4 regions of the Leptothrix cholodnii SP-6 genome follow, and region 2 is predicted to be linked to each of the others. Evidence: predicted binding sites of a transcription regulator. Region 2 holds the regulator's gene; each other region holds the start of a gene.

Region 1 (7,389 bases), 1.6 Mb from region 2:
CGTTCCTGAACAGCACGTCGAACAGCGTCTTGCCCTTGACCGCGGGCTTCTTGGCGATCAGCTCGGCCGTCCAGACGTCCTCGATCTTGAAGCGCTTGCTGAACTCCATCATCTGCCACAGGTCGGAGCGGGCCTCGCCCGGCGCGCTGACCTGCTGGCGCCACACCTGGGTGCGGCGCTCGGCGTTGCCGAAGGCGCCTTCCTTCTCGACCCACATCGCTGCCGGCAGCACCAGGTCGGCGGCCATCGCGGAGGCGGTCGGGTAGGGGTCGCTGACGACGATGAAGGTCTTCGGGTTGCGCCAGCCCGGCAGGATCTCGCCGTTGATGTTCGGCCCGGCCTGCATGTTGTTGTTGGTCGTGACCCAGTAGCACTTGAGCTTGCCGTCCTTCAGCGCGCGGCTCTGTGCCACCGCGTGCAGGCCGATCTTGTCGGGGATCGTGCCCTCGGGCAGGCCCCAGATCTCCTCGGCGTGATGGCGGTGCTCGGGGTTGGTCACCACCATGTCGGCCGGCAGGCGGTGCGCGAAGGTGCCGACCTCGCGTGCGGTGCCGCAGGCGCTGGGCTGGCCGGTCAGCGAGAACGGGCCGTTGCCCGGCTGGCTGATCTTGCCGGTCAGCAGGTGGATGTTGTAGACCATGTTGTTGGCCCAGGTGCCACGCGTGTGCTGGTTGAAGCCCATCGTCCAGTACGACACCACCTTGACCTTCGGGTCGGCGTACAGCTCGGCCAGCGCCTTGAGCTGCTCGACCGTCACGCCGGAGATCTCGCTGACCTTCTCGGCGGTGTATTCGGAGACGAACTTGGCGTACTCGTCGAACGAGATCGGCGTGCTGTCGTTCGGGTTGCCCTTGGGCTTGCCGTCGGCGCCGGGGTAGCCGTTGGAGGTGGCGTCCTTCTCGAGCGCGTGCCCGGGGCGCAGGCCGTAGCCGATATCGGTGGCGCCCTTCTTGAAGTTGATGTTCTTCTTGACGAACTCGGTGTTGACCTTCTTGTTCGTGATGATGTAGTTGGCGATGTAGTTCAGGATCGCCAGGTCGGTCTGCGGCTTGAAGATCATGGCCTGGTCGGCCAGGTCGAAGCTGCGGTGTTCATAGGTCGACAGCACCGCCACCTTGACGTGCGGGTTGCTCAGGCGCCGGTCGGTGATGCGGCTCCACAGGATCGGGTGCATCTCGGCCATGTTGCTGCCCCACAGCACGAAGGCGTCGGACTGCTCGATGTCGTCGTAGCAGCCCATCGGCTCGTCGATGCCGAAGGTGCGCATGAAGCCGGTCACCGCGCTGGCCATGCAGTGGCGCGCGTTCGGGTCGAGGTTGTTGGAGCGGAAGCCCGCCTTCCACAGCTTGGCGGCGGCGTAGCCTTCCCAGACCGTCCACTGGCCCGAGCCGAACATGCCGATGCCGGTCGGGCCGTCGGTCTTGAGCGTCTCTTTCCACTTGGCTGCCATGATGTCGAAGGCCTCGTCCCAGCTCACCGGCACGAAGTCGCCTTCCTTGTCGTAGACGCCGTTCTTCTTGCGCAGCAGCGGGGTCTGCAGGCGGTCGCGGCCGTACATGATCTTGGACAGGAAGTAGCCCTTGATGCAGTTGAGGCCGCGGTTGACCGGCGCCTCGGGGTCGCCCTGCGTCGCCACGACCTTGCCTTCCTGCACGCCCACCATCACCGCGCAGCCGGTGCCGCAGAAGCGGCACGGCGCCTTGTCCCAGCGCACGGCCACGTCGGCGGCGGTCTTGGGCGCGGCGGTGCCGTTGGCGGCTTCGACCACGATCGGGATGCCTGCGGCAGCAGCGCTCGCGGCCAGGGCCTGGGCCTTCAGAAAGTCACGGCGATTCGATTGCATGATGGCGTCTCCGCCGCGTGGCACATGCGCACGCGGGCTGGGTGGGTGTGAGTCTGGGATCGGGTTCAGACGGTCAGCACGCATGCTGACCCACAGCGTCATTGCTGTCCTTGAACCAGTTCAAGTCGGCGCGCGGACCTGCGCGCCATCGGTTCGGATCGGATCAGGTCGGGCCGGCCGGCTGGCCGGCGATCTCGGCCAGGCTGCGACGCCAGGCCTTGAAGTCGACGCCTTCTGCCCCTGCGGGCGCGGGCGAATCGGGGCCGGAGTATTCGTAGACCAGCGATGTGTTGAGCACGTCGGGCCACAACGCGATCGCCGCCAGCTGTTCGGCAGCGGTCTTGACGAGGCCGTCGACTTCGCAGTCTTCGAGCACGATCACGAGCCGGCCATCGCCGGGGTTCAGCGCCAGATCGACACCCGCGCAGCCTTGCAACTGCTGCGCGACATCGGCGACGTTGCCGATGCGGGTGCGGATGATGGCGCCAAGGATGCTCATGTTCGTGATTTCGGTCAAGTTCGACAGGTTCGACTGTGTCAGCTGATCGCCCGGGTCGATTTGACGGGGATCAACAAACCACCGGTGCAGGTTATTCCCATCCGCCGTGGCATGCCATCCGGGTTGACGTCGGTGGGGTTGTTCGCGCCGGCCGCGCATTTGTCGCAAAGCCGCCAAATGCCTCGGCGGTGCGGTTGCCGTGCAAGGTGCGATCGCCTCTTGTCGAGGCAAGTGCTTGATGTGGCGGGGCTTTCCGGCCTGGCATCGAAGCTGCAACAGCTCGCTCGAACCGCCGGTTCGACCCGTTGCCCAGCCAGGAAACCCGCATGTCCGCATCCCTCAAAGCCAAGATCGCCGAAGTGTTCGACGAGCCCGGTTGCGACAAGAACCAGGCCAAGAGCGAGAAGGAACGCAAGAAGGGCTGCACCAAGCAGCTCACGCCCGGCGCCGCGGCGGGCGGCTGCGCCTTCGACGGCGCCAAGATCGCGCTGCAGCCGATCGTCGACGTGGCGCACCTGGTGCACGGCCCGATCGCCTGCGAGGGCAACAGCTGGGACAACCGCCACAGCGCGTCGTCGGGTGCGACCACCTACCGCACCGGCTTCACCACCGACATCAACGAACTCGACGTCATCTACGGCGCCGAGAAGCGCCTGTTCAAGGCCATCCGCGAGATCATCGAGAAGGTGAATCCGCCGGCGATCTTCGTCTACCAGACGTGTGTGACCGGCCTGATCGGCGACGACATCGAGGCGGTCTGCAAGCGCGCCACCGAGAAGTTCGGCAAGCCGGTGATCCCCGTCAACGCACCCGGTTTCGCCGGCCCGAAGAACCTGGGCAACAAGCTCGGCGCCGAGGCGCTGCTCGACCACGTGGTCGGCACCATCGAGCCCGAAGTCACCACGCCGTACGACATCAACATCATCGGCGAGTACAACCTGAGCGGCGAACTCTGGCAGGTCAAGCCGCTGCTCGACGCCTTGGGCGTGCGCATCCTCAGCTGCATCTCGGGCGATGGCCGCTACGCCGAGGTGGCCTCCGCGCACCGTGCCCGCGCCAACATGATGGTGTGCTCCAAGTCGATGATCAACATCGCCACCAAGATGGCGCAGCGCTGGGGCATCCCGTATTTCGAAGGCTCGTTCTACGGCATCAGCGACATGAGCACCACGCTGCGCGAGATCGCCCGGCTGCTGGTTCAGACCGGCGCACCGAGTGATCTGAAGGACCGCACCGAGGCGCTGATCGCGGTCGAGGAAGCGCGTGCCTTCGAGCGCATCCGCGCCTACAAGCAGCGGCTCGCGGGCAAGAAGGTGCTGCTGATCACCGGCGGCGTCAAGAGCTGGAGCGTGGTCTCGGCGCTGCAGGAAGCCGGCCTCGAAGTGGTCGGCACCAGCGTCAAGAAATCGACCCAGGAAGACAAGCGCAAGCTCAAGGACATCATGGGCGACGATGCCGACGCCCACATGATCGACGACATGACGCCGCGCCAGATGTACGCGATGCTGCGCGACGCGAAGGCCGACATCATGTTGAGCGGCGGCCGCAGCCAGTTCGTCGCGCTGAAGGCGCGCATGCCCTGGATGGACATCAACCAGGAACGCCACCACGCCTTTGCCGGCTACGAAGGCATGGTGACGATGATCGCGGAGATCGACAAGGCGCTCTTCAACCCGATGTGGGCGCAGGTGCGCACACCCGCGCCGTGGGAGGCGGTCGACCCGCTGCTGGTCGAGCAGGACGCCGCGCAGCTGGCGGCCGAGGCGGCACCGGCCTGAGCGTCACCGCAGGGGCTGCGGGCGGGCACACAGCGCGGCGAACACCGGCGCGTCGAGCGGCCTGGCGTAGCGGAAGCCTTGCACCAGGTCGCAGTGCTGCGCGACGAGGGCGCTTTCCTGGGCCGCGCTCTCGACGCCTTCGGCCACGACGGTGAGCCCGAGGCCATGGCCCAGGCCGATGATGGCGCGCGTCACGGCTGCGGCGGCCGCATCGTGCTCGATGTCGGCCATGAAGGATCGGTCGATCTTCAGCTTGCTGACCGGCAGGCGCCGCAGGTGGCCGAGCGAGGTCTGGCCGGTGCCGAAGTCGTCGATCGCCATCGAGACGCCGAGCGCGCGCAGCTGCCCGAGCCGCTGCAGATCCGACTCGGCATGGCGCGTGATGTAGGACTCGCTGATCTCGAGCTCCAGGTGGCACGCCGGCAGGCCGGTGCGCGCCAGCACCGAGCTCACCGTGTCGACCAGGTCGTTGCGCTGGATCTGCATGCCCGACAGGTTGACGGCGATCACGCCCGGATCCAGCCCGGCGTCGAGCCACTGGCGCGCCTGGCGACAGGCCTGTTCGAGCACCCAGGCGCCGATGGGCACGATCAGACCGCTGTCCTCGGCGATGGGGATGAAGGTGGCGGGCGAGACCGAGCCCAGCGCCGGATGCGTCCAGCGCAGCAGCGCCTCGGCGCCTGCGAGCCGTCCGTCGGGCAGGGCGAAGACCGGCTGGTATTGCAGGCTCAGCTGGTTGCGCTCGAGGGCCTGGCGCAGCTCCCGCTCCAGCCGCATGCGGTCTTTCGCGGCGTCGTTGAAACGCGGCTCGAAGAAGCGGAAGTCGCCACGGCCGGCCGCCTTGGCCTGGTACAGCGCGAGGTCGGCGTACTTGAACAGGCTGGTGATGTCCGACGCATGGTCGGGGAACAGGCTGATGCCCACGCTCGCGCCCACCGACAGGCGGTGTTCCTCGAGCTGGAACGGATCGCGGAACGCATCCAGGATGCGCCGCGCCGCCAGCTCCACGCCGGCGCTGGTCTCGACGTGCTCCAGCAGCACGATGAACTCGTCGCCGCCGAGCCGGGCGATGGTGTCGGAGTCGCGCAGCGTGCCCTGCAGGCGCTGGGCCACCGCACGCAGCAGGCCGTCGCCGACCGGGTGGCCCAGGCTGTCGTTGATGTGCTTGAAGCGGTCGAGGTCGAGGAACAGCACGGCCAGCCGCTTGCCGTCGCGCATGGCGCGCGCCAGTTCGTGCTGACAGCGGTCCATCAGCAGCGCCCGGTTGGGCAGGCCGGTCAGCACGTCGTAATAGGCCAGCTGGTGGATGCGCTGCGCCGAGGCCTTCTGTTCGGTGATGTCGTGGAAGATGCCGATGTAGTAGGCCACCGCGCCGGCCGGGTCGTGCACGGCGGCGATGCTTTCGCGCACCGAGATGATCCGGCCGTCCTTGCACTGGTTCATCAGCTCGCCGTCCCACTTTCCGCATGCCTGCAGCTCGGCCCACATCTCGCCATAGAAGCCCGGCGAGTGCAGGCCGGACTTCATCAGCCGCGGCGTGTCGCCGACCGCCTCTTCGGCGGTGTAGCCGGTGATGGCGGTGAAGGCCCGGTTGACCTTGCGGATGCGGCCGTTGGCATCGGCGATCAGGATGGCGTTGAGGCTGTTGTCGAACACGCTCGCAGCCAGTCGCATCTCGTCTTCGGCCTGGCGGCGTTCGGTGATGTCCTGCACGGTGCCGACGCTGCGCAGCGGCCGGCCGTCGTCGCCGTGGAAGGTGGTCGAGCGCAGGTGCACCCATTTCATCTTGCCGCCGGACGTGACGATGCGGAACTCGATGTCGCAGGGCCGGTGCTCGGCGCTCGCAGCGGCCTGCGCCGCGACCACCCGCGCCCGTTCGTCGGGATGAACGGCCGCGAGAAAGTCTGCCTGCGAGTACACCGATGCGCCGGCTGCATCGTGCGACGCGTGCGGCTGCGCGGTGATGTCGAAGATGCGGGCCATCTCGACCGACCAGGTCATCGCGCCGGTGTGTGGCACGAGATCCCAGCTGCCGACGCGGGCCACGTGTTCGGCCTGGTTGAAGCGCGCATCGCTGGCGCGCAGGTGCTGCTCCTGCCGCTTGAGCTCGGAGATGTCGGTGCCGCTGAGCACCGCGCCTTCCTCCTTGTTCTGGGCGCTGTAGAGCATCGCCGCCTCGACCAGGTGGTAGCGGTAGCTGCCGTCGCGCATCGCGAACTGGTGCTCGGCCCGGTAGCCGCCCTGGCGGCGCACGGTCTCGAACAGCACCGAATGGACCTGCCACGGCAGGTGCGGCAGCGCCGCCTCGAGGGCGGCGAGATCCTGCGGATGCAGCAGCAGGTCGACGCTGCTGCCCTCGGGCAGTGGCGCCAGATCGTTCTGGCAGTGGCGGTTGCGCTGTCGCAGCCGCCCTTGCGGATCGAGCGCGATGACGACACCGCCGACGGTGTCCATGACGCGCTGCGCGAAGGCCGAGAGCGCCTGCTCGCGGCCATGGGCGTCACGCAGCGCGTTGCGTTGCCGCTCCAGTTGGACGAACATCGATTCGGCCTGTTCGGAGCCTGCCAGCAGCTGGGATTCGAGCGCGGCGTTGGCCAGCCGCAGGGCCTCGATCTCCAGGCGCAGCGCGGCCGCCTCGTCGAGCGGCGCGCAGCGGGTCGCCGCGGTCGGCGCCGGCAGCGTGGGATGGAGCGAACCCATGGTCAGATGCAACAGGGACAGCGGTGCGGCGGGCGGCCTTCAGCAAGGCGCTGCATCGTCGCTCATCCAAAGCCGGATCTGCACCACGGCCGCATCGACGGCCTCGGCCACCGCCGGCGACAGGCTCATGCGGAACGGGCTCACGTCGGCCATCTCGGCGGTCAGGATGCGCAGCGCGGGCCGTGGCTCGCCGCTGGCCTGCAAGGCCCGCAGCACGAAGCCCAGGCCCATGCCGTGGCCGACGATCGACGCTTCGGTCGCCACCGCCGACACATCGAGTTCGCGCAGCCGGCCCGGCTGGCCGTGCGGCGCGGCGGCGTCGATGACGATGGCGGCCTCGCAGTCGAGCAGCAGCGACAGCGCGTCGAGCCCGCGCGTGCCGATCTGATGCAGTTCCCACGGCCGCGGCAAGGGCTGCGCGAGCAGACGCCGGCCCACGGCCGGGCCGAAGCCGTCGTCGCCGTGCAGCTCGTTGCCGAAGCAGAGCAGGTGTCGTCGCATGGGCTGTCTCACGCGCCAATCGTCAGCTGTCGGCCACTGTCGACGAAGTGCACCGTGCAGACCAGGCA
Region 2 (7,389 bases):
AGGTCGATCATGATGGAGTCGGAGTCAAGTGGCGTCGAGTTTTTCACTCCGGCGCCCGGGGGGCAAGTGCACGAAACGGCAAACATGGGGTCATCTGCCACGATCCGGGGCGGCTCCGGCCCTGCACACCCCGCCCGTAGAATGAACTCATGATTCAAGCCAAAGAGGAATTGCTCGCCGCGCTGGGGCTTGCGCTGGCCGAGCTGGTGCCCGGCAGCGACCTGGCGCCGGCCTTCGAAAACCCCAAGCAGGCCGCCCACGGCGACCTCGCCATCACCGCCGCGATGCAGCTCGCCCGGCCGTTGCGCAAGAACCCGCGCGAACTCGCGCAGGCGCTGGTCGAGGCGCTGGGCCGCCAGCCGGCCGCGCAGAAGTGGGTCGACGCGATGGAGCTCGCCGGCCCCGGTTTCATCAACCTGCGGCTCAAGCCGGCGGCGCGCCAGCAGGTGGTGTCGGCGGTGCTGTCGCAGCGCGAGGGCTTCGGCGTGCGTGCACCCAACGGGCAGCGCGTGATGGTGGAGTTCGTGTCGGCCAACCCGACCGGGCCGCTGCACGTCGGCCACGGCCGCCAGGCTGCGCTGGGCGACGCGATCTGCAACGTCTTCGCCACCCAGGGCTGGGCGGTGCACCGCGAGTTCTACTACAACGACGCCGGGGTGCAGATCGGCACCCTCGCCAGCTCGACCCAGTGCCGCCTGCGCGGCCTCAAGCCCGGTGACGCCGAGTGGCCGGCGTCGGCCTACAACGGCGACTACATCGCCGACATCGCGCGCGAGTTCCTCGCCGGCGCGACCGTCAAGGCCGACGACCGTGCCTTCACCGCCTCGGGCGAGGTCGAAGACATCGACTCGATCCGCCAGTTCGCGGTGGCCTATCTGCGCCACGAGCAGGACCTGGATCTGCAGGCCTTCGGCGTGCGCTTCGACCATTACTACCTCGAGTCCGGCCTCTACAGCAGCGGCCGGGTCGAGGAGGCGGTGGCCAAGCTCACGGCGGCCGGCAAGACCTTCGAGGAAGGTGGCGCGCTGTGGCTGCGCAGCACGGACTATGGCGACGACAAGGATCGCGTCATGAAGAAGTCCGACGGCACCTACACCTACTTCGTGCCCGACGTGGCCTACCACATCCACAAGTGGGAACGGGGTTTCGACAAGGTCATCAACATCCAGGGCAGCGACCACCACGGCACCATCGCGCGGGTGCGCGCCGGCCTGCAGGCGGCCGGCGTCGGCGTGCCGCAGGGCTGGCCCGACTACGTGCTGCACAAGATGGTCACGGTGATGAAGGGCGGCGAGGAGGTCAAGATCTCCAAGCGCGCCGGCAGCTACGTGACGCTGCGCGACCTGATCGACTGGACCAGCCGCGACGCGGTGCGCTTCTTCCTGATCAGCCGCAAGGCCGACACCGAGTTCGTCTTCGACGTCGACCTGGCGCTGAAGGCCAACGACGAGAACCCGGTCTACTACGTGCAGTACGCCCATGCGCGGGTCTGCTCGGTGCTTGCGCGCTACGTCGAGGAGCACCAGGGCGATCTGGCGACGCTGGCCGATGCCGACCTGAGCCTGCTCGCCGAGCCGACCGAGTTCGCGCTGATGAACAAGCTGGCCGAGTACCCCGAGATGCTGGGCGCGGCTGCGGCCGACCTGGCGCCGCACAACGTCGCCTTCTATCTGCGCGACCTGGCCGCGCACTATCACAGCTACTACGGCGCGGTGAGGTTCCTCGACGGTGCCGTCGAGCCGATGCGCGCGCGCATGGCGCTGCTCGAAGCCACCGCGCAGGTGCTGCGCAACGCGCTGGCGGTGCTGGGCGTGAGCGCGCCGCGCAAGATGTGATCAGGCGATCGAGACGGAGATGTCGCAGATGGTGAAGACGCAACGCAACGGCCAACGCGGCGGTTTTGTGCTGGGCATGATCGTCGGGCTGCTGATCGGCCTGGCGCTGGCGCTGGCGGTGGCGCTGTATGTCACCAAGGTGCCGGTGCCGTTCGTCAACAAGGTGCCGCAACGCACCGCCGAACAGGACGCCGCCGAGCTCGAGAAGAACCGCAATTGGGATCCGAACGCGGGCCTGGCAGGCAAGAACGTCGCCCGGCCGGTGGTGCCGCCGGCCGTGCCGCAACCGGCGCCGGCTCCCGATGCGGGGGCATCGGCCGCGGTGGCCGCACCGATCGCGCCGCCGATCGCCGCCTTCGGTGCCGCTTCGCGCCCACAGGCGGCGCCGTCACCGGCCGCCGTCGAGCGGTCGGCCAAGCCGGCGGCTCAGACGTTCCAGTATTACGTGCAGGTTGGCGCCTACACGCGCACCGACGACGCCGAGCAGCAGCGTGCCCGGCTGGCGATCAACGGCCTGGTCGGCCGCATCACCGAGAGCGAGCAGGCCGGCCACACGATGTACCGTGTCCGGCTCGGCCCGTTCGATGTGCGCGAAGACGCCGACCGTGCCAAGGAACGGGCCGCGGGCGTCGGATTCAGCGACGCCGCGCTGGTCAGGGTGGCGCGCTGAAGCGCCGGTCACCGAACAAGCAAAAGGAAAACCTGAAATGGATCGTCGAGATTTCTTGGCTCAAACCGCCGCCGTGCTGGGCCTGACCGGCGTGGCGGGTCACGCCGCTGCGCAGTCCTTCCAGGAGGGCAAGCACTACGTGCGCCTGTCGCAGCAGCTGTCCGTGACGGCGCCCGAAGGCAAGATCGAGGTGGTCGAGTTCTTCTGGTACGGCTGCCCGCACTGCCATGCGTTCGAGCCGACGCTCGACGCCTGGGCCCGCAAGCTGCCGGCCGACGTGGCGTTCCGCCGCGTACACGTGGGCTTTCGGCCCAACTTCGAGCCGCAGCAGCGCCTGTACGCCACGCTCGAGGCGCTCGGCCTGGTCGACAGCCTGCACCGCAAGGTCTTCCATGCCATCCACCAGCTGCGCCAGCGGCTCGACCGGCCGGAGGACATCTTCGCTTTCGTCGAGAAGAACGGCGCCGACCGCGCCAAGTTCGTCGAGATGTACAACTCGTTCGGCATGCAGGCCAAGGTGCGCCAGGGCAAGCAGCTGGCCGAGGCCTACAAGATCGACGGCGTGCCGGCGCTCGGCATCCACGGCCGCTACTACACCTCGCCGGCGCTGGCCGGTGGCGACAACACGCCCGAGCTCGAAGGCGGCCTGCGCGCGCTGGCCCTGACCGATCAGCTGGTGGCACGGGTGCGCAAGGGCGCCTGATGTCGCTCGCCCCGGGCCATGTCCCGGGGCTGATCGGGCGCCAGACCGGCCTGGACAGGTTCCGGGCCGTTGTCACTGCGGGCCCGGGCACTAGGCTCTGGCTGCAGGATGCAGGTAGAATTCCTGCAATATCCATGCCGCCATGAACACACAGTTTTCAGTCCTGTCCCCTGCCGCGTCTGATGCGTCGTGCGTCGCCGCGCGAGAGCCGGGCGTCGATCGGGCTGGCCGGCGCGGTGCGGCAGGCTGGGCGGTCGCCCTGCTGTTGTCGGCGCTGGCCGTGACGGCCCAGGCCGAACGGGCCGACCGGGATCTGCCGCTGGAGTTCAATGCCGGCCAGCTCAAGATCGACGGCAAGCGCAAGCTGCAGCTGCTGACCGGCGGCGTCGAGATCACCCGCGGCACGCTGATCCTGAAGGCCGACCAGATCGAGTTGCGCGAGACGCCCGCCGGCCAGCTGGCGGTGGCATCGGGCAGCGAGGCGCAGCCCGCCACGTTCAGGCAGAAGCGCGACGGCCTCGATGAAGTCATCGAGGGCCAGGCCCGGCGCATCGAATACGACACCGTCAGCCAGACCGTGCGATTCAGCCAGCAGGCGCAGGTGCGTCTGCTGCGCGCCGGCGTGCTGGCCGACCAGATCAGCGGCCAGACCATCGTCTACGACCACGGCCGCGACGCGATCGAGATCCAGGGTGGTGCGGCCGACGGCAGCAGCGGCGGGCGGGTGCGCGGCATCGTCACGCCGCGCCCGGCCGACGCGGCGGGAGTCAAGCGTTGAACTCGCCCGGCCCGGCGAACGAGAAGCTGGCGCAGCCGGCCCGGGCGGGCCGCAACGGCGCGTCGAGCCGGCTCGAAGCCGACGGCCTCGAAAAGAGCTACGGCGCGCGCAAGGTGGTCAAGGACATCCACCTGGCCGTCAACAGCGGCGAGGTGGTCGGCCTGCTGGGCCCCAACGGCGCGGGCAAGACCACCAGCTTCTACATGCTGGTCGGCCTGGTGCGCGCCGATGCCGGACAGATCCGCATCGACGGCGCGCCGGTGCAGCGCCTGCCGATCCACCAGCGCGCCCGCATGGGGCTGTCGTACCTGCCGCAGGAGGCGTCGATCTTCCGGCGCCTGACGGTCGAGGAGAACATCCGCGCCGTGCTCGAACTGCAGCAGGACGCCGAAGGCCGCCGCTACAGCGCGCAGCGCATCGAGCAGATGCTCGACGGCCTGCTGGCCGACCTGTCGATCGAGAAGCTGCGCGAATCGCCCGCGCCGGCGCTGTCGGGCGGTGAGCGCCGACGCGTCGAGATCGCCCGTGCGCTGGCCACGCAGCCGCGCTTCATCCTGCTCGACGAGCCGTTTGCCGGCGTCGACCCGATCGCGGTGCTCGAGATCCAGCGCATCATCGGTTTCCTCAAGGCGCGTGGCATCGGCGTGCTGATCACCGACCACAACGTGCGCGAGACGCTGGGCATCTGCGACCGCGCCTACATCATCAGCGAAGGCCGGGTGCTGGCCGAAGGCACGCCCGCGGCGATCGTCGAGAACCCGGACGTCCGCAAGGTCTACCTCGGCGAACATTTCCGCATGTAATCAAGAAGGCCGGCAACCCGTGAAACCATCCCTGCAGGTCCGTCTTTCGCAGCATCTGGCGCTGACGCCCCAGTTGCAGCAGTCGATCCGGTTGCTGCAACTGTCGACCCTCGAGCTGCATCAGGAAGTCGAGCAGATGCTCGAACAGAACCCCTTCCTCGAGGCCGAAGAAGACAGCCCCACGCCCGAGAGCCAGGTCATCCAGGAGCGCAGCGCCCCGACCCAGGAAGAGTCCCGCTACGACGCCGACACCGGTGCCGCCGATGCGGCCCACGAAGCCGGCGTCGGCGACCCCGAGCCGGTGAGCGTCGAGCAGCTCGACTTCGGTGCCGGCGAGTCGCGCGAAGACTGGGACAGCGGCCACGACCGCGAGGACTTCAACAGCCTGTCGGACACCCCCGCGGCGCGCAACGGCGCCAACGAGGACGACGACAGCGACTGGAGCGAGCGCTCCACCTTCACGCCCAGCCTGCCCGATCACCTGCGCGGCCAGCTGCTGGGCATGCGCCTGGCCGGCGAGGACATGCTGCTGGTCGAGTCGCTGATCGACTCGCTCAACGAGGACGGCTACCTGGCCGACACGCTCGAGGAGATCGCCGAACGGCTGGCCTTCGGCATCGAGGCCGGTGCGGTCGTGACCGGCGACGCGATCGACCCGGTCGAGGCCGCGACGATGCGCGAGGAGCTGATCGACCGCCTGCGCTGTGCGCTCGGCTGGCTGCAGAGCCTGGAGCCGACCGGCGTCGGCGCGCGCGACCTGCCCGAGTGCCTGGTGCTGCAGCTGCGCGAGCTCGACCCGAGCCCGGCGCAGGCCGCCGCCATCCGCATCTGCCAGCACCACCTCGACCTGCTGGCGCGGCGCGACATCAAGAAGCTCGTCACCGCCGTGGCCGCCGACGAGGCGCTGATCCGCGAGGCGCAGACGCTGATCGTCGCGCTCGAGCCCAAGCCGGGGCGGCGCTTTGCCCGCGCCGAGGCCAACATCGTCGTGCCCGACGTGATCGTGCAGAAGGCCGGGCGTGGCTGGCGGGTGGTGCTCAACCCCGACGTCATGCCCAAGCTGCGCATCAACGACATGTACGCCCAGGTGCTGCGCCAGCACCGCAGCCAGCGCGGCGGTGCCACGAATGGCGGCGGTGACGGTGGCGCGATGCTGTCGTCGCGGCTGCAGGAGGCGCGCTGGTTCGTCAAGAACATCCTGCAGCGCTTCGACACCATCCAGCGTGTCTCGCAGGCCATCGTCGAGCGCCAGAAGGGCTTCTTCACGCACGGCGAGATCGCCATGAAGCCGCTGGTGCTGCGCGAGATCGCCGACGAGCTGGGGCTGCACGAGTCGACCATCTCGCGCGTGACGACGGCCAAGTACATGAACACGCCGTTCGGCACCTTCGAGCTCAAGTACTTCTTCGGCAGCTCGCTCAACACCGATGCCGGCGGCAACGCGTCGAGCACCGCGGTGCGGGCGCTGATCAAGCAGTTCGTGGCGGCCGAGGACCCCAAGAAACCGCTGTCGGACAGCCAGCTGAGCACCATGCTCGAAGAGCAGGGCATCCAGGTGGCGCGCCGCACGGTGGCCAAGTACCGCGAGGCGCTCAAGATCGCACCGGCGAACCTGCGCAAGGACATCTGAGCCGACGATCACTGCACCTGCGCGGTGCAGTCGGTGTGCCGCCCTGAGCCATCCTGTCACGTCGCGGTGCGCGTCGGCGATGTCCGCGCGCGGTACCGTCGGAGACCATCTGCCGGCTCGAGCGTGCCGCGGTTCGTGCAGTGGCCAGGCCGCTCCGGACATACCCTCGGATTCGATCCCGAACCCCCAAAACGGACACGTTTGGGTTCAATTTTGCGTGTTTTCACGGATCGGGCGGCACGTCATCTGCATGGACCATGGCATGGGAGCAAACATGGCCATGAACGACACAACCCGACTGCGGATCGCGATCCGCATCCACGATCTCGTGCTGCACGAACTCGGCGAAGACGTCGACATCGCGCTGATGCTGGGCCCGGCCGAATACGCCCGCGCGGTGCTGAGCCTGTGCCGCTCCTGCGGCAGCGACGAACTGGCCCGGCTGGGCGAGCAGTTCCGGCGTGCCAGCGACGAGGACACGCAGCGCCAGCGCAGCCAGCAGATCACCCGTTACACCGACGCCGGCGACCGCGCCGCGTTCGCGCAGCCGCGCCCCTGAGCGCGATTGCGGGCCGGCCGTTCAGCGGTCGCCGCTCAGCCAGCGGTCGATCTGCGACTTGCGGTCGTTGCCCCAGAAGGGTTCGCCGTCGACGATGAAGAACGGCGCGCCGAACACCCCCGCGGCGATCGCCGCATCGTTTTCACGCCGCAGCTTGTCCTTCCAGATCGGGTCGGCGCACACCTGCGCGGCCTGTTCGGCCGGGATGCCGAACTCGGCCGCCAGGCCGGTCAGCGCGCTCATGTTGCTCAGATCGACGCCGCGGGTGAAAAACGCCCGCAGACCGGCACGGGCCCAGTCGGTGGCGCGCGCCGGATCGGTGGCGTCGAGCCACCAGAACAGCCGAGCCGCGTTCTGGGTCGGGATCGGGAAGGGCGAAGGCATCACGTACGGCACCCCTTCCATCCGCGC
Region 3 (7,389 bases), 740 kb from region 2:
GTCTTCGGCCAGCCGCTGCCACCGGGCCAGCCGCGTGCGGCGCTGGCCGCGGGCATCGGCATGGTGCACCAGCATTTCACGCTGGCCGACAACCTGAGCGTGCTCGACAACGTCATGCTCGGCAGCGAACCGTGGTGGCAGCCGTGGTCGAGGCGTGATGCGGCGCGCACGCGGCTGCTGGAGGCGGCGCAGCGTTTCGGCCTGACGGTGCAGCCCGATGCGCGCGTGGGCAGCCTGTCGGTCGGCGAGCGCCAGCGGGTCGAGATCCTGAAGGCGCTGGTGCGCGGTGCACGCATCCTGATCCTCGATGAACCCACCGCGGTGCTGACGCCGCAGGAGAGCGAGGCGCTGTTCCACACGCTGGCGCAGATGGTGGCGCAGGGGCTGTCGATCATCTTCATCAGCCACAAGCTCGGCGAGGTGCTGCGGGTGTCGCAGCGCATCGCCGTGCTGCGCGCGGGCAAGCTGGTAGCGCAAGCCGCGGCCGGCGAGGTGACGCAGGCGCGGCTGGCGCTGTGGATGGTCGGCCATGCGATCGAGCTGCCGGCGCGCCGGCCGGCGCAGCAGGTGGGCGAGGCGCTGTGTGCGCTCGACCGCGTCTGCACCGCGGCCGGCGGGCGGGATCGGCTCGATCACGTCTCGCTGGAGTTGTGCAGCGGCGAGATCGTCGCCATCGCCGGTGTGTCGGGCAATGGCCAGGTGGCGCTGGCCGAGGTGTTGAGCGGCATGCGTGCGGCGAGCGCCGGCAGCGTGCGGTTTCTGGATGCCGACCTGTCGCGCAACCCGGCCGTGCTGGTCGAACAAGGGCTGGCGCGCATCCCCGAAGACCGCCACGCGGTGGGCGTGGTCGGCGACCTGCCGGTGTGGGAGAACGCGGTCAGCGAACGGCTGCGCAGCGGGGCGTTTTCGCGCCGGCTGCTGGGGCTGCGCTGGGTGCGGCGTGCGGCGGCCAAGGCGCATGCGCAAAGCATCCTCGACGATTTCGACGTGCGTGGCGCGGGGCCGCAATCGCCGGCCCGGGCGCTGTCGGGCGGCAACATGCAGAAGCTCATCCTCGGCCGGGCGCTGCGGGCGCCCGACGGCCGGCCGGCGCGGCTGATCGTCGCGCATCAGCCGACCTGGGGGCTGGACGTGGGCGCGGTCGCCTACGTGCAGCAGCAGCTGATCGCCGCACGCGATGCGGGCGCGGCGGTGCTGGTGATCTCGGACGATCTCGACGAGGTGCTGGCACTCGGCGACCGTGTGGCGGTGATGCACGCCGGCCAGCTCACCGCCGCCTTGCCCGGCGAACAGTGGACCCGCGAGACGCTGGGCCTGGCGATGGCAGGGGTCAACGTCGGGCACGGCCACGGCGCACCGGCGGTCGCGGCATGAGGATCCAGACATGAGACTCGAAAGACGCAGCCAGGCTTCCGCCGCGGCAATGCTGCTGGCGCCGGTGGGCGCCGTGCTGTTCACGCTGGCGATCAGCGCGCTGCTGGTGCTGTGGGCCGGCGCGCCGGTCGGGCGCACGTTTGCAGCGATGTTCGCGGGCGGCTTCGGCTCGGTGTTCGCGTGGAGCGAAACGCTGACGCGCGCCGTGCCGCTGATCCTGACCGGGCTGGCTGCCACGGTGGCGTTCAAGGCGCGGCTGTTCAACATCGGCGCCGAGGGGCAGCTCTACGGCGGCGCGCTGGCGGCGGTAGCGGTGGGCAGCCTGTTCGGCGAGAGCGGCTGGTGGTCGTCGAGCTGGCTGGTCTTCGTGTCGATGCTGATCGCCGCGGCGCTGGCCGGTGCGGCGCTGCTGCTGGGGCCCGTGCTGCTGAAGGTGCGGCTGGGCGTCGATGAAGTCGTCACCACGCTGCTGATGAACTTCATCGTGCTGCTGGCGGTGTCGGCGCTGCTCGACGGGCCGATGAAGGACCCGAGCGCGCTCGGCTGGCCGCAGAGCGTGGCGCTGCCCGCCGAGCTGGAACTGGCGCGGCCGATCGAGGGCACACGCCTGCACAGCGGCCTGTTCATGGCGACCGGCCTGGCCGGTGCGCTGTGGCTGATCTTCAAACACTCGGTGCTGGGTTTCGACATCCGCGCCACCGGCGCCAACGCCCGCGCCGCGGCGTTTGCCGGCGTGCCGGCGCTGCGCACCGCGGTGCTGGTGGCGCTGCTGTCGGGCGCATTGGCCGGGCTAGCCGGTGCGATCGAGGTGGCGGGCCGCGCCGGTTACGTCACGCTCGACATGTCGCCCGGCTTTGGCTACACCGGCATCGTCATCGCGATGCTGGCCGGACTGCATCCGCTGGGCGTGCTGGCGGCGAGCGTGTTCGTCGCCGGCGTGCTGGTCGGCGCCGACAGCATGAGCCGCGCGGTCGGCGTGCCGACCTACATCGCCGACGTGATCGTGGCGACCTCGCTGATCGCCGTGCTGGTGGCCACGCTGCTGACGCAATATCGTCTGCAACCGCGGCTGCGCACGGGCACCTCGACATGAGCGAGTTCATCGACATCTTCAGCCAGTGGTCGTTCTGGAGCGCGGTGCTGCGCATCGCCACGCCGCTGATCCTGGGCACGCTCGGCGTGCTGCTGTGCGAGCGCGCCGGGGTGCTGAACCTGGGCATCGAGGGCATCATGGTCGCGGGCGCGTTCAGCGGCTGGCTGGCGGTCTATTCGGGGATGGGCCTGTGGGCCGGTGTCGGCGTGGCGGCACTCACCGGCGCGGCCTTCGGCCTGCTGCACGCGGGGCTGACGGTGGGACTGGCGCTGTCGCAACATGTCTCGGGGCTCGGCATCACGATGCTGGCGACGGCGCTGAGCTACTACGGCTACCGGGTCGGTTTCCCCAAGGTCAGCACGCCGCCCACCATCACGCCGTTTGCCGAGATGAGCGGCATCGGCATCCCGGTGCTCGCCAGCCAGACGCCGCTCACGCTGCTGGCCTTGCTGCTGGTGCCGCTGCTGGCCTGGCTGCTGCAGCGCACGCCGGCCGGGCTGATGTTGCGCATGGTCGGCGAGAACCCGCAGGCGGCCGAAGGCCAGGGTGTGTCGGTGGCCTCCACGCGCACCGCGGCGATCGTGGCGGGCTCGGCGCTGATGGGCGTGGCGGGCTCGTTTCTCACGCTGGCTGCCTTCAACGCCTTCTTCTTCAACATGGTCAACGGCCGCGGCTGGGTCTGCGTGGCGCTGGTGGTGTTTGCCTCGTGGCGGCCGGGCAAGGCGCTGGCCGGCGCGCTGCTGTTCGCGGTGTTCGATGCGCTGCAGCTGCGGCTGCAGCAATCGGCTTCGAGTCTGCTGCCGTATCAGGTCTACCTGATGCTGCCGTATCTGCTGTCGATCGTGGCGCTGGTGGTGGTGGCGCGCAAGGCGGCCTATCCGCAGGCGCTGATGAAGCCCTATCGCAAGGGCGAGCGCTGAGGCCGGCATCGGGCTGATGCCGCGGCACTGCCGCTATGCTCGTGACCATGGCTTCTGTGTTCAATGCCTTCTGGCGCGCCGCCGCCTATTGCCTGCACCCGCGGCTGATCGTGCTGTCCTTGCTGCCGGTGCTGGTGGCCGGTGGCGCCGCCTTCGGGCTGGCGTATTTCTTCTGGGACGCAGCGGTCGACATCGTGCGCCTCGCGATCGACGGTTTCGTGCTCCTGGCCCCCGTCACCGGTTGGCTCAACGAGATCAGCGGCGGCGCCTTCCGCAGCCTGATCGGGCCGCTGGTGGTGGTGGCGCTGAGCGTGCCGGTGCTGCTGATCAGCGCGATGCTGCTGGTGTCGGCCTTCATGGGTTCGGTGATCGTCGACCTGGTGGCGCGGCGCCGCTTTCCGGATCTGGAGCGCCGCCGTGGCGGCTCGTGGTGGGGCTCGCTGGCCGGCTCGCTCGGCTACACGCTGCTCGCGGTGCTGCTGCTGCTGATCTCGATCCCGTTCTGGCTGATCCCGCCGCTGGTGCTGGTGCTGCCGCCGCTGATCTGGGGCTGGCTGAGCTTCAAGGTCATGAGCTACGACGCGCTGGCCGAACACGCCAGCCGCGAGGAGCGCCAGCAGCTGATGCGCGAGCACCGCTGGCCGCTGCTGGCGATCGGCCTGATCACCGGCTACCTGGGCGCGGCGCCGTCGCTGGTGTGGGCCACCGGCGCCATGATGCTGCCGATGATGCCGCTGCTGATGCCGGTCTTCGTCTGGCTCTACACGCTGGTGTTCGCCTTCGCCTGCGCCTGGTTCACCCACTACTGCCTGGCGGCACTGGCCCGGTTGCGGCACGACCGCCTGCCCGAGATCGTGCCGCCGGCCGTGCCCGTGGTGACCACGACACCACCGCCCAGGCTCGACACGAACCTCCCCTTCCCTCCTGCATGAAGACACGCGCATGAACTTCGGACTCATCATCATCGGCGACGAGATCCTGTCGGGCAAACGCCAGGACAAGCACCTGAGCAAGGTGATCGAGCTGCTCGGCGCCCGCGGCCTGAGCCTGGCCTGGGCGCAGTACCTCGGCGACGACCCGGCGCGCATCACCGCCGCGCTGCGCATCGCGTTTGCCAGCGGCGACGCGGTGTTCTCGTGCGGCGGCATCGGCGCCACGCCCGACGACCACACCCGCCAGTGCGCCGCCGCCGCACTCGACCGGCCGCTCGCCCTGCACCCGCAGGCGCGCGACCTGATCATGGAGCGCGTGCGCAAGCTGGCGATCGAGAAGGGCTGGTCCGACGATCCCGAGCATCCGGACACGGTGCACCGCCTCAACATGGGCGTGTTCCCCGAGGGAGCCGAAATCATTACCAACCCCTACAACCAGATCCCCGGCTTCTCGGTCGGCGAGGTGCATTTCGTGCCCGGATTCCCGGTCATGGCGCATCCGATGATCGAAGCCCTGCTCGACACCCGCTACGCGCACCTGCACGGCGCGCAGGTGCAGGAGGAGCGCTCGGTGATCGTCTACGGTGCGATGGAGGCCAGCCTGACGCCGCTGATGATCGACATCGAGGCGCGCTTCGGGGGCATCAAGGTCTTCAGCCTGCCCAGCGTCGACCACCCGGTGCACGGCCGCCACATCGAACTGGGCGTCAAGGGCCGCGGCACGGCACTGGCCGAGGCCTACGCGGCCTTGCTGGCAGGACTGACAGCCTTTGGCGCCCGAACGGGCCCCGAAATGGTGCGCTGAAGACGATCCAAAATGGTGCGAACAAACGCACCATGTTTGTGCAATTTCGCGTCATGAACCGGGTTCGGACCCGCGTCTCGAACCGCCTGCACCGCCCTCGGGCGACGGCACGATTTCTGCTAAATTGTTGTGCTTCCTGGGCCCAGGCCCTGGAACGAATACACACCCTCAACGCATTTACCGCATCCCGCTAGGAGCCCCCTGATGGCCAAGACCGTCGCCGACGTGATGAACATGGTGAAGGAAAACGAAGTCAAGTTCGTCGACTTCCGTTTCACCGACACCCGCGGCAAGGAACAGCACGTCACCGTGCCTGTTTCCCATTTCGATGAAGACAAGTTCACGTCGGGTCACGCCTTCGACGGTTCGTCGATCGCCGGCTGGAAGGGCATCGAAGCCTCGGACATGCAGCTCATGCCCGACCCGAACACGGCCAACATCGATCCGTTCTTCGAAGAGCCGACGATGATCCTGACCTGCGACGTGGTCGAGCCCGGTGACGGCAAGCCCTACGAGCGCGATCCGCGTTCGCTGGCCAAGCGCGCCGAGGCCTACATGAAGTCCACCGGCCTGGGCGACACCGCCTACTTCGGCCCGGAACCCGAGTTCTTCGTCTTCGACAGCGTGCGCTGGAACGCCGACATGTCGGGCTGCTTCGTCTCGATCGAGTCGGAAGAAGCCGCCTGGAACACCGGCAAGGACTACGAGCACGGCAACAAGGGCTTCCGCCCCGCCGTCAAGGGTGGCTACTTCCCCGTGCCGCCGGTCGACTCGTCGCAAGACATGCGCTCGGAGATGTGCCTGATCCTCGAATCGCTGGGCATCCCGGTCGAAGTGCATCACCACGAAGTGGCGACCGCCGGCCAGATGGAACTGGGCACCAAGTTCAGCACGCTGATCCAGCGCGCCGACTGGGTCCAGCTGCAGAAGTACGTGATCCACAACGTCGCGGCCGCCTACGGCAAGACCGCCACGTTCATGCCCAAGCCGATCGTCGGTGACAACGGCAGCGGCATGCACGTGCACCAGTCGGTCTGGAAGGACGGCAAGAACCTGTTCGCCGGTGACGGCTACGCCGGCCTGTCGGACTTCGCGCTGTACTACATCGGCGGCATCATCAAGCACGCCCGTGCGCTCAACGCCATCACCAACCCCGGCACCAACAGCTACAAGCGCCTGGTCCCCGGCTTCGAAGCCCCGGTGAAGCTGGCCTACTCGGCCAAGAACCGCTCGGCCTCGATCCGCATCCCGCACGTCGCCAATCCGAAGGGCCGCCGCGTCGAAGCGCGTTTCCCGGATCCGCTGATGAACCCGTACCTGGGTTTTGCCGCGCTGCTGATGGCCGGTCTGGACGGCGTGGAAAACAAGATCCATCCGGGCGAGCCCGCCTCGAAGGACCTGTACCACCTGCCGCCGGAAGAAGACGCGAAGATCCCGACCGTGTGCTCGAGCCTGGAACAGGCCCTCGAGTATCTGGACAAGGGCCGCAGCTTCCTGACCAAGGGTGGCGTGTTCACCGACTCGTACCTCGATGCCTACATCGAGCTGAAGATGCAGGAAGTCACGCGCATGCGCATGACCACGCACCCGATCGAGTTCGACATGTACTACACGCTGTGATCGGCAGGCGGCACCGCAAGGACGCCGCCTCCGTCGCCCAGCGAAAGACGGCCTGCGGGCCGTCTTTTTCGTTGCGGGGCCACACGCCAGCCCGGCGAGACGTTTGGGTGATACTGAAAGCCATGTCCCGATTCCCTCCTCCAGCGGCCGCCCTCCGGCCCGCATTCGCCTGCAGGATGGCGCTGGCGAGCGGCCTTCTGCTGCTGGCCGGCGCCGCCGCCCAGGCCCAGGACCGCATGGTCTATCGCTGTCCTGGCAATCTCTACACCGACCAGATCAGCAGCAAGGAAGCCGCCGAGCGCGGCTGCAAGACGCTCGAGGGCGCGCCCGTCACCGTGATCCAGAGCCGTCGCCCCGAGGCGCCGAAAGCGGCTGCCGCGGCCAGCGTCGGGGCGGCCAGCGGCGGCGCGTCGCGGCCGGCCGGCGAGACCCGGGTCGATCCGGCCGAGCAGCGCGCGCGCGACACCGACGCACGGCGCATCCTCGAGGCCGAACTGCGCAAGGAGGAAGAACGCCTGGCGCAGCTGCAGAAGGACGGTGGCGCGCTCGACGAACGCGGCCAGCCGCGCAGCGCCGACCGGCTGGCCGAGCTGAAGGCGGCGATCGCCCGAAAGGAAGCCGACGTGGCCGCCATCAAACGTGAAA
Region 4 (7,389 bases), 320 kb from region 2:
CGGCCCAGTATGAAGCCACCCAGCCGTCCTACGCCGCCGACCTGCGTGCTGCTGCGCTGAACCATCAGAACCACGTGCACTGAGATCCGTCGCCCGCACTGACGGGCGCGACGGACGCAAAAAAGCCCGCCATCGGGCGGGCTTCGGGGCCGGAAGTGTCGGGTCTCAGCGAGCCAGGCGCACTTCGATCTGGGCCTTGGTGGCGCGCAGCGCGTCCGGCAGGTTGTGGGCGAGTTGCTCGAACAGCTGTTCGTGCAGCGCCAGCTCCTGCTGCCAGGCCGCGTGGTCGATGCCGATGACGCTCTCGAACTGGGCCTGGCTGAATTCCATGCCGTCCCACGACAGGTCGTCGTAGCGCGGGCTGACACCGAAGACGTGTTCTTCGCCCTCGGCCTCGCCCTCGATGCGGCCCAGCATCCACTGCAGCACGCGCATGTTGTCGCCGTAACCCGGCCACACGAACTTGCCGTCGGCGCCCTTGCGGAACCAGTTGACGCAATAGATCGCCGGCAGCTTGGCTTCGGCGGCTTCGAGGCGCGCGCCCAGATCCAGCCAGTGCTGGAAGTAGTCGCTCATGTTGTAGCCGGTGAACGGCAGCATGGCGAACGGGTCGCGGCGCACCACGCCCATCTGGCCGGCAGCGGCGGCGGTGGTTTCCGAGCCCATGGTTGCGGCCATGTAGACGCCTTCGACCCAGTTGCGCGCTTCGGTCACCAGCGGCACGGTGGTCGAGCGACGGCCGCCGAAGATGAAGGCGTCGATCGCCACGCCGGCCGGGTTGTCCCACTCGGGGTCGAGCGCCGGGTTGTTGGTGGCGGCCACCGTGAAGCGGGCGTTCGGGTGCGCAGCCGGGCGCAGCTTGCCGTCGGCGCCGCGGGCGGTTTCGGGCGTCCAGTCCTTGCCTTGCCAGTCGATCAGGTGGCTGGGCAGCTCGTCGGTCATGCCTTCCCACCAGACGTCACCGTCGTCGGTCAGCGCGACGTTGGTGAAGATGACGTCGCGGTTCAGCGACGCCATGCAGTTCGGGTTGGTCTTGAAGTTGGTGCCCGGGGCCACGCCGAAGTAGCCCGCTTCCGGGTTGATGGCGCGCAGCTTGCCGTCGGCGCTGGGCTTGATCCAGGCGATGTCGTCGCCGATGGTGGTGACCTTCCAGTCGCCCAGGGCAGCCGGCGGGATCAGCATCGCGAAGTTGGTCTTGCCGCAGGCGCTCGGGAAGGCGGCGGCGACGTGCGACTTCTTGCCCTCGGGCGAGGTCACGCCCAGGATCAGCATGTGCTCGGCCAGCCAGCCCTGGTCGCGGCCCATGTTCGAGGCGATGCGCAGTGCGAAACACTTCTTGCCCAACAGCGCGTTGCCGCCGTAGCCCGAACCGTAGGACCAGATCTCGCGGGTGCTCGGGTAGTGGACGATGTACTTGGTCTTGTTGCACGGCCAGGTGACGTCCTTCTGGCCGGCTTCGAGCGGTGCGCCCACGGTGTGCACGCAGGGCACGAAGTCGCCGTCGACACCCAGCACGTCGTAAACCGCGCGGCCCATGCGGGTCATGATGCGCATGTTGACCGCCACGTACGGGCTGTCGGAGAGTTCGACGCCGATGTGGGCGATCGGCGAGCCCAGCGGGCCCATGCTGAACGGCACCACGTACATCGTGCGGCCACGCATCGCGCCGCGGAACAGCGCGGCGTCGCCGCTTTCCAGCAGGCTGCGCATCTGCGCCGGTTCCATCCAGTTGTTGGTCGGGCCGGCGTCTTCCTTGCGGTCGCTGCAGATGTAGGTGCGGTCTTCGACGCGCGCCACGTCGCTCGGGTCCGACCAGGCGAGGTAGCTGTTCGGGCGCTTGGCCTCGTCGAGCTTGCGGAAGGTGCCGGCGGCGACCAGTTGCTGGCACAGCTGGTCATATTCGGCCTGGCTGCCATCGCACCAGTGGATCGCTGCAGGCTGCGTGAGCGCGGCGATCTCGGCAACCCAGGCGATCAGCTTGGCGTTCTTGACGAATGACGGTGCGTTCACGTGCACGCCGGCCATGGCGGGATGGTTCATTGAATCGACTCCGAGGTTAAAAAAGCATCTCGGAAACACTGCGACTCAGTGCTTTCGGGATGCCCATTGAACAAGTTTGAGGCTCGGCGAGTTCGATTACAAACCGATTACATGCGTTTTGTGCATGACCGAATGCTGGTCGCGCGGAGGGTGTGCAATTCGTCCGCCCAAACCCCTGGCTGGTGGGGCGGGTTTTCACGGAGGGCGGGAGTTCGGGGGCGTCAATCCCCGGTCGACCTCAGCGTTTCGTCGTGTCGAGCGCGAGGTGGCTGAGAACGGCCAGCGGTGCGGTTTCGGAGCGCAGCACGCGCGGCCCCAGGCTGGTCGGCTGCGCGCCGCCTTGGCGCAGCAGCCGCTCTTCCGCTTCGGTGAATCCGCCTTCGGGGCCGCTGTAGATCCGCAGCGGCGCACCGGTGTCGGCGCGCGCGGCCAGGCGGCGGCCGAGCGGCTGCGCGTCGGCCAGGCTCAGCAGCAGCTGGGTCACCGGGGTGTCGGCGGATTCGCCGGCCCGCTCCTCGGACAGGCTGCGCACCGCGGCGATGTGGGGCACGCGGGTGCGGCCGCACTGTTGGGCTGCCGAGATGGCAATGCCTTGCCAGTGCTCGCGTTTCTTCTGCGCCCGCTCGCCGCTCAGGCGCAGGACCGAGCGTTCGCACATCGTCGGCACGATCTCGGCGGCGCCGAGTTCGGTGGCCTTTTCGATCAGCCAGTCGAAGCGTTCGTTGGCCGGCATGCCGGCCACCAGCGTGACGTGCAGCGCCAGTTCGCGATCGACGTCGACGAACTGCTCCACCAGCACCTGCACCTCGCTGCGGCCCATGCGCGCGATGCGCACCCGCCACTCGCCGCCCTGACCGTTGAAGACGATCAGTTCTTCGCCGGGCTGCATCCGCAGGACCTGGACGTGGCGCGCTGCGCCGGCGGGCAGCGACAGGTCGAGCCCGGCCTGCAGGGGCGTGTCGACGAAAAGGCGTGCACTCATGGTGGGTCTGGCGGTCTGGCGCGGGAGCGCAGTGTGCCCCAGCGCGCGTCGGGTGGCCGCCGGACTCAGACGCCGGGCAGGGCGCGCCGCAGCTGGATCGCCTCGGCCACGTGCACCACCTGGACGTCGGCGGCGCCTGCCAGGTCGGCGGCCGTGCGGGCCACGCGCAAGACCCGGTGCAGGCTGCGGCCCGACCAGCCGAGGCGCGACGCTGCGGCATCCAGGAACTCGCGTGCGGCGGGCAGGGCGCGGATCTGCTCGTCGAGCTGGGCGGCGTGCAAGGCGCTGTTGGCGCAGCCCTGGCGCCGCATCTGGCGTTCACGCGCGTGTGCGACCCGCTCGGCGATCACGGCGCTGGGTTCGCCATCGGCAATCGCCGACAGCGCCTGCGGCGGGATCGCCAGCACCTCGACACGCAGGTCGATGCGGTCGAGCAGCGGCCCCGACAGCCGGGCCTGGTAGCGCCGGACCTGTTCAGGCGAGCAGCGGCAGGCCCGGGTGCTGGCGCCGAGTTGTCCGCAGGCGCACGGATTCATCGCTGCCACCAGCTGGCATCGGGCCGGAAACTCGGCCTGGCGGGCCGCGCGCGAGATCGTGATGCGGCCGTTTTCGAGTGGCTCTCGCAGCGCCTCGAGGGCGGTTCGCGGGAACTCGGGCAGCTCGTCGAGGAACAGCACGCCGTGGTGCGCCAGCGAAATCTCGCCCGGCCGCGGTGGCGAGCCGCCGCCGACCAGCGCCACCGACGACGCCGTGTGATGCGGCGAACGCATCACGCGCGTGGCCCAGAGGCGGGCGTCGAACTGGCCGGCCAGGCTCAGGATGGCGGCCGACTCCAGTGCCTCGGACTCGTCGAGCGGTGGCAGCAGGCCGGCCAGGCGCTGCGCCAGCATCGACTTGCCGGTGCCCGGCGGCCCCACGAACAGCAGGCTGTGCGATCCGGCCGCGGCCAGCTCCAGCGCCCGCTTGGCGCCGGCCTGGCCTTTGACGTCACGCAGATCCGGCAGTGCCGGTGCCGCGCCGGTCTCGAACGGCTTGGGTTCGGACAAGGGTTGCGCGAGTTCGCCGTCCTGCAATGCCGCGACGACATCGAGCAGATGGCTGGCGCAACGCAGCCGCAATCCTTGCACGCGGGCGGCCTCGCGGGCACTGTACTGCGGCAGCACCAGGCAGCGCGCGGTCGGCGAGCGCTGCAACGCCAGGGCCATCGCCAACGCGCCGCGCACCGGCCGCAGGTCGCCTGCGAGCGAGAGCTCGCCGGCGAACTCCAGGCCGTCGAGGCCGGCGCTGCTGACCTGCCCGCTGGCGGCGAGGATGCCGATCGCGATCGGCAGGTCGAAGCGTCCGCCCTCCTTGGGCAGATCGGCCGGCGCCAGGTTGACGGTGATGCGCTTGTTGTGCGGGAACTCCAGGCCGCTGTTCTGCAGCGCGGCGCGAACCCGTTCGCGGGCCTCCTTGACTTCGGTGTCGGCCAGTCCGACCAGCGTGAAGCTGGGCAGGCCATTGGCGAGATGCACCTCGACGGTGACATCGGGTGCCTGGAGCCCGATCAGGGCACGGCTGTGGACGACGGCAAGCGACATGAGCGGGGCCGGTGGGATGCCGGATCGGGTGGCGACCGGGTCGATTCTGCGCACCTTGTCACGCCGATCGACACACCCTTTTGGGGGTTGCACTGAATTGGTGCCAATGCGTTCAGTGCGGTGCGTGTCGCCTGTTTGTCGAGCATGCGTGGCGCCAATGCGGGGCGTGAGGCTGGAATGTCAGCAGGTGTGACCGTTGGCATGGAAGCTGCTCAAAGGCCTGCAGCTGTCCTAGACCCAGCTAACGCTGCCCATCTGATCTCAACCAACCGGAGACCGCCATGAAAATGGTCACCGCCATCATCAAACCCTTCAAGCTCGATGAGGTGCGCGAAGCGCTCAGCAACATCGGCGTGCAGGGCATCACCGTCACTGAAGTCAAGGGCTTCGGCCGCCAGAAAGGTCACACCGAGCTGTATCGGGGTGCCGAGTACGTGGTCGACTTTCTGCCCAAGGTGAAGATCGAAGCCGCCGTGGACGACGCTATCGTCGACCGCGTGATCGAGGCGATCGAAGGTGCGGCTCGCACCGGCAAGATCGGCGACGGCAAGATCTTTGTCACCTCGCTCGAGCAGGTGCTGCGCATCCGCACCGGCGAGACCGGCAAGGACGCCCTTTGATCCTCCACACCCAGAGACAAACATGAAGAAATTTCTAGCCAAACTCGCGTTGGGCTTGGCGGTGCTGGGTTTTACCGGTGCTGTCCTTGCTCAGGCTGCGTCCGAGCCGGTTGCGGCTGCGGCCGTGATGGAGGCCGCCTCTGCTGCGGTCGAGGCCGCCGCGGATGCGGCGTCTGCCGCTGAAGTCGCTGCACCGGCCCCGGTGCCGAACAAGGGCGATACCGCCTGGATGATGGTCTCCACGCTGCTGGTGATCCTGATGACGGTGCCCGGCCTGGCGCTGTTCTACGGCGGCCTGGTGCGCGCCAAGAACATGCTGTCGGTGCTGATGCAGGTGATGGTCACGTTCTCGATGATCGTCGTGCTCTGGGCCGTCTACGGCTACAGCCTGGCGTTCACCGAAGGCAATGCGTTCATCGGTGGCTTCGATCGACTGTTCCTGAACGGGGTCTGGGACAACGCGGCCGGCACCTTTGCCAATGCGGCGACCTTCAGCAAGGGCGTCTACATCCCCGAGATCGTGTTCGCCGCTTTCCAGGCGACCTTCGCCGGCATCACCTGCTGCCTGATCGTCGGCGCCTTCGCCGAGCGCATCAAGTTCTCGGCCGTGCTGATGTTCATGGTGATCTGGTTCACGTTCAGCTATGCGCCGATCGCGCACATGGTCTGGTTCTGGATGGGCCCTGACGCCTACGCCAGCGCCGATGTCGCCGAAGCGATGACCAGCAAGGCCGGCCTGCTCTGGCAGTGGGGCGCGCTCGACTTCGCCGGCGGCACGGTGGTGCACATCAACGCGGCCGTCGCGGGCATCGTGGGCGCCTTCATGATCGGCAAGCGCGTGGGCTACGGCAAGGAAGCCTTCACCCCGCATTCGCTGACGCTGACGATGGTCGGTGCCTCGCTGCTGTGGGTGGGCTGGTTCGGTTTCAACGCCGGCTCGGCGCTCGAGGCCAACGGTTTCGCCGCGCTCGGTTTCATCAACACCCTGTTCGCGACGGCTGCCGCTGTCCTGGCCTGGTGCGTGGGTGAAGCGCTGATGAAGGGCAAGGCTTCGATGCTGGGTGCAGCGTCGGGTGCGGTGGCCGGTCTGGTGGCGATCACGCCGGCCGCGGGCAACGTCGGCATCCTGGGCGGCATCATGATCGGCTTCCTGGCTGGTTTCGCCTGCCTGTGGGGTGTCAACGGCCTGAAGAAGCTGCTCGGTGCTGACGACTCGCTGGACGTCTTCGGCGTGCACGGCGTGGGCGGCATCCTGGGTGCGCTGCTGACGGGCGTGTTCAATTCGCCGAACTTGGGTGGCCCGAGCGCCGTCGCCGACTGGGTGACCGTGGGCATGATCGCTCCGGATGCCTACTCGATCGCGTCGCAGGTCTGGATCCAGGCCAAGGCCGTCATGCTGACGGTGGTCTGGTCGGCCGTGGTGTCGGTGATCGCCTTCAAGATCGTCGACCTGGTCATCGGCCTGCGCGTGACCGAAGAAGAAGAGCGCGAAGGTCTGGACATCAGCTCGCACGGCGAGACGGCTTACCACAAGTAATCCGTAGTCCCGCGGACGCTGTCCGATCCGGAGGGGCCGCTGATGCGGCCCCTTTTGCTTTGCGGCGTCGCCCATACCTGTGGAGCTTCCTAGAATCGATCAATCACAGGCCTCCGGCAGGACACTCGCATGGTTCCCCACCTCGTCACCGCTCTGAACGGCCCGATCAACGAACTGGAGGCGCGCATGCTGGAGTCGATGCCGGCGATCGAGCGCTGGTTCCGCCTCGAGTGGATGGAGCACACGCCGCCGTTCTACACGTCGGTGGACATCCGCAACGCCGGTTTCAAGCTCGCGCCGGTCGACACCAATCTTTTCCCGGGGGGCTGGAACAACCTGACCCCCGCGATGCTGCCGCTGGCCGTGCAGGCCGCCATGGCCGCGATCGAAAAGATCTGTCCGGAAGCCAAGAACCTGCTGCTGATCCCCGAGAAGCACACGCGCAACACGTTCTACCTGATGAACATCGCGCGGCTGAAGGCGATCTTCACGTCAGCGGGCCTGAACGTGCGCCTGGGTACGCTCGATCCGGCCATCGAGACGCCGACGACGCTGACGCTGCCCGACGGCGAGGAACTGGTGCTCGAGCCGCTCGAGCGCACGCCACGCCGGCTCGGCCTGAAGGGCTTC

What was found. Region 2 encodes sigma-54, which starts transcription at its own class of promoters, with help from an activator protein. Its sites were predicted from a motif close to TGGCANGNAANCTGCTTT; they were not measured.
Region 1: the regulator sigma-54 is predicted to act here: its motif matches at 2,602-2,619, upstream of nifE (nitrogenase iron-molybdenum cofactor biosynthesis protein NifE).
Region 3: the regulator sigma-54 is predicted to act here: its motif matches at 5,230-5,247, upstream of glnA (type I glutamate--ammonia ligase).
Region 4: the regulator sigma-54 is predicted to act here: its motif matches at 4,800-4,817, upstream of LCHO_RS19630 (P-II family nitrogen regulator).

What each region holds. Positions count from the first base shown of each region.
Region 1 covers NC_010524.1:1,427,165-1,434,553, forward strand. Annotated here, with positions in the region: gene napA (nitrate reductase catalytic subunit NapA) at 1-1,843, opposite strand, end outside; gene LCHO_RS23645 (chaperone NapD) at 2,007-2,342, opposite strand; gene nifE (nitrogenase iron-molybdenum cofactor biosynthesis protein NifE) at 2,669-4,120, shown strand; gene LCHO_RS24180 (sensor domain-containing protein) at 4,124-6,820, opposite strand; gene LCHO_RS06730 (hydrogenase maturation protease) at 6,860-7,321, opposite strand; gene LCHO_RS06735 (nickel-dependent hydrogenase large subunit) at 7,330-7,389, opposite strand, start outside.
Region 2 covers NC_010524.1:4,734,826-4,742,214, reverse strand. Annotated here, with positions in the region: gene LCHO_RS21070 (serine/threonine-protein kinase) at 1-11, opposite strand, end outside; gene argS (arginine--tRNA ligase) at 150-1,835, shown strand; gene LCHO_RS21060 (SPOR domain-containing protein) at 1,855-2,505, shown strand; gene LCHO_RS21055 (thiol:disulfide interchange protein DsbA/DsbL) at 2,561-3,208, shown strand; gene lptA (lipopolysaccharide transport periplasmic protein LptA) at 3,351-3,986, shown strand; gene lptB (LPS export ABC transporter ATP-binding protein) at 4,013-4,789, shown strand; gene LCHO_RS21040 (RNA polymerase factor sigma-54) at 4,809-6,419, shown strand; gene LCHO_RS21035 (hypothetical protein) at 6,700-6,978, shown strand; gene LCHO_RS21030 (2-hydroxychromene-2-carboxylate isomerase) at 7,000-7,389, opposite strand, start outside.
Region 3 covers NC_010524.1:3,992,795-4,000,183, forward strand. Annotated here, with positions in the region: gene LCHO_RS17800 (ABC transporter ATP-binding protein) at 1-1,374, shown strand, start outside; gene LCHO_RS17805 (ABC transporter permease) at 1,385-2,467, shown strand; gene LCHO_RS17810 (ABC transporter permease) at 2,464-3,387, shown strand; gene LCHO_RS17815 (EI24 domain-containing protein) at 3,435-4,319, shown strand; gene LCHO_RS17820 (competence/damage-inducible protein A) at 4,330-5,124, shown strand; gene glnA (type I glutamate--ammonia ligase) at 5,329-6,744, shown strand; gene LCHO_RS17830 (hypothetical protein) at 6,921-7,389, shown strand, end outside.
Region 4 covers NC_010524.1:4,417,772-4,425,160, reverse strand. Annotated here, with positions in the region: gene LCHO_RS19650 (hypothetical protein) at 1-83, shown strand, start outside; gene LCHO_RS19645 (phosphoenolpyruvate carboxykinase (GTP)) at 166-2,040, opposite strand; gene LCHO_RS19640 (16S rRNA (uracil(1498)-N(3))-methyltransferase) at 2,279-3,022, opposite strand; gene LCHO_RS19635 (YifB family Mg chelatase-like AAA ATPase) at 3,088-4,602, opposite strand; gene LCHO_RS19630 (P-II family nitrogen regulator) at 4,884-5,222, shown strand; gene LCHO_RS19625 (ammonium transporter) at 5,245-6,759, shown strand; gene gshA (glutamate--cysteine ligase) at 6,889-7,389, shown strand, end outside.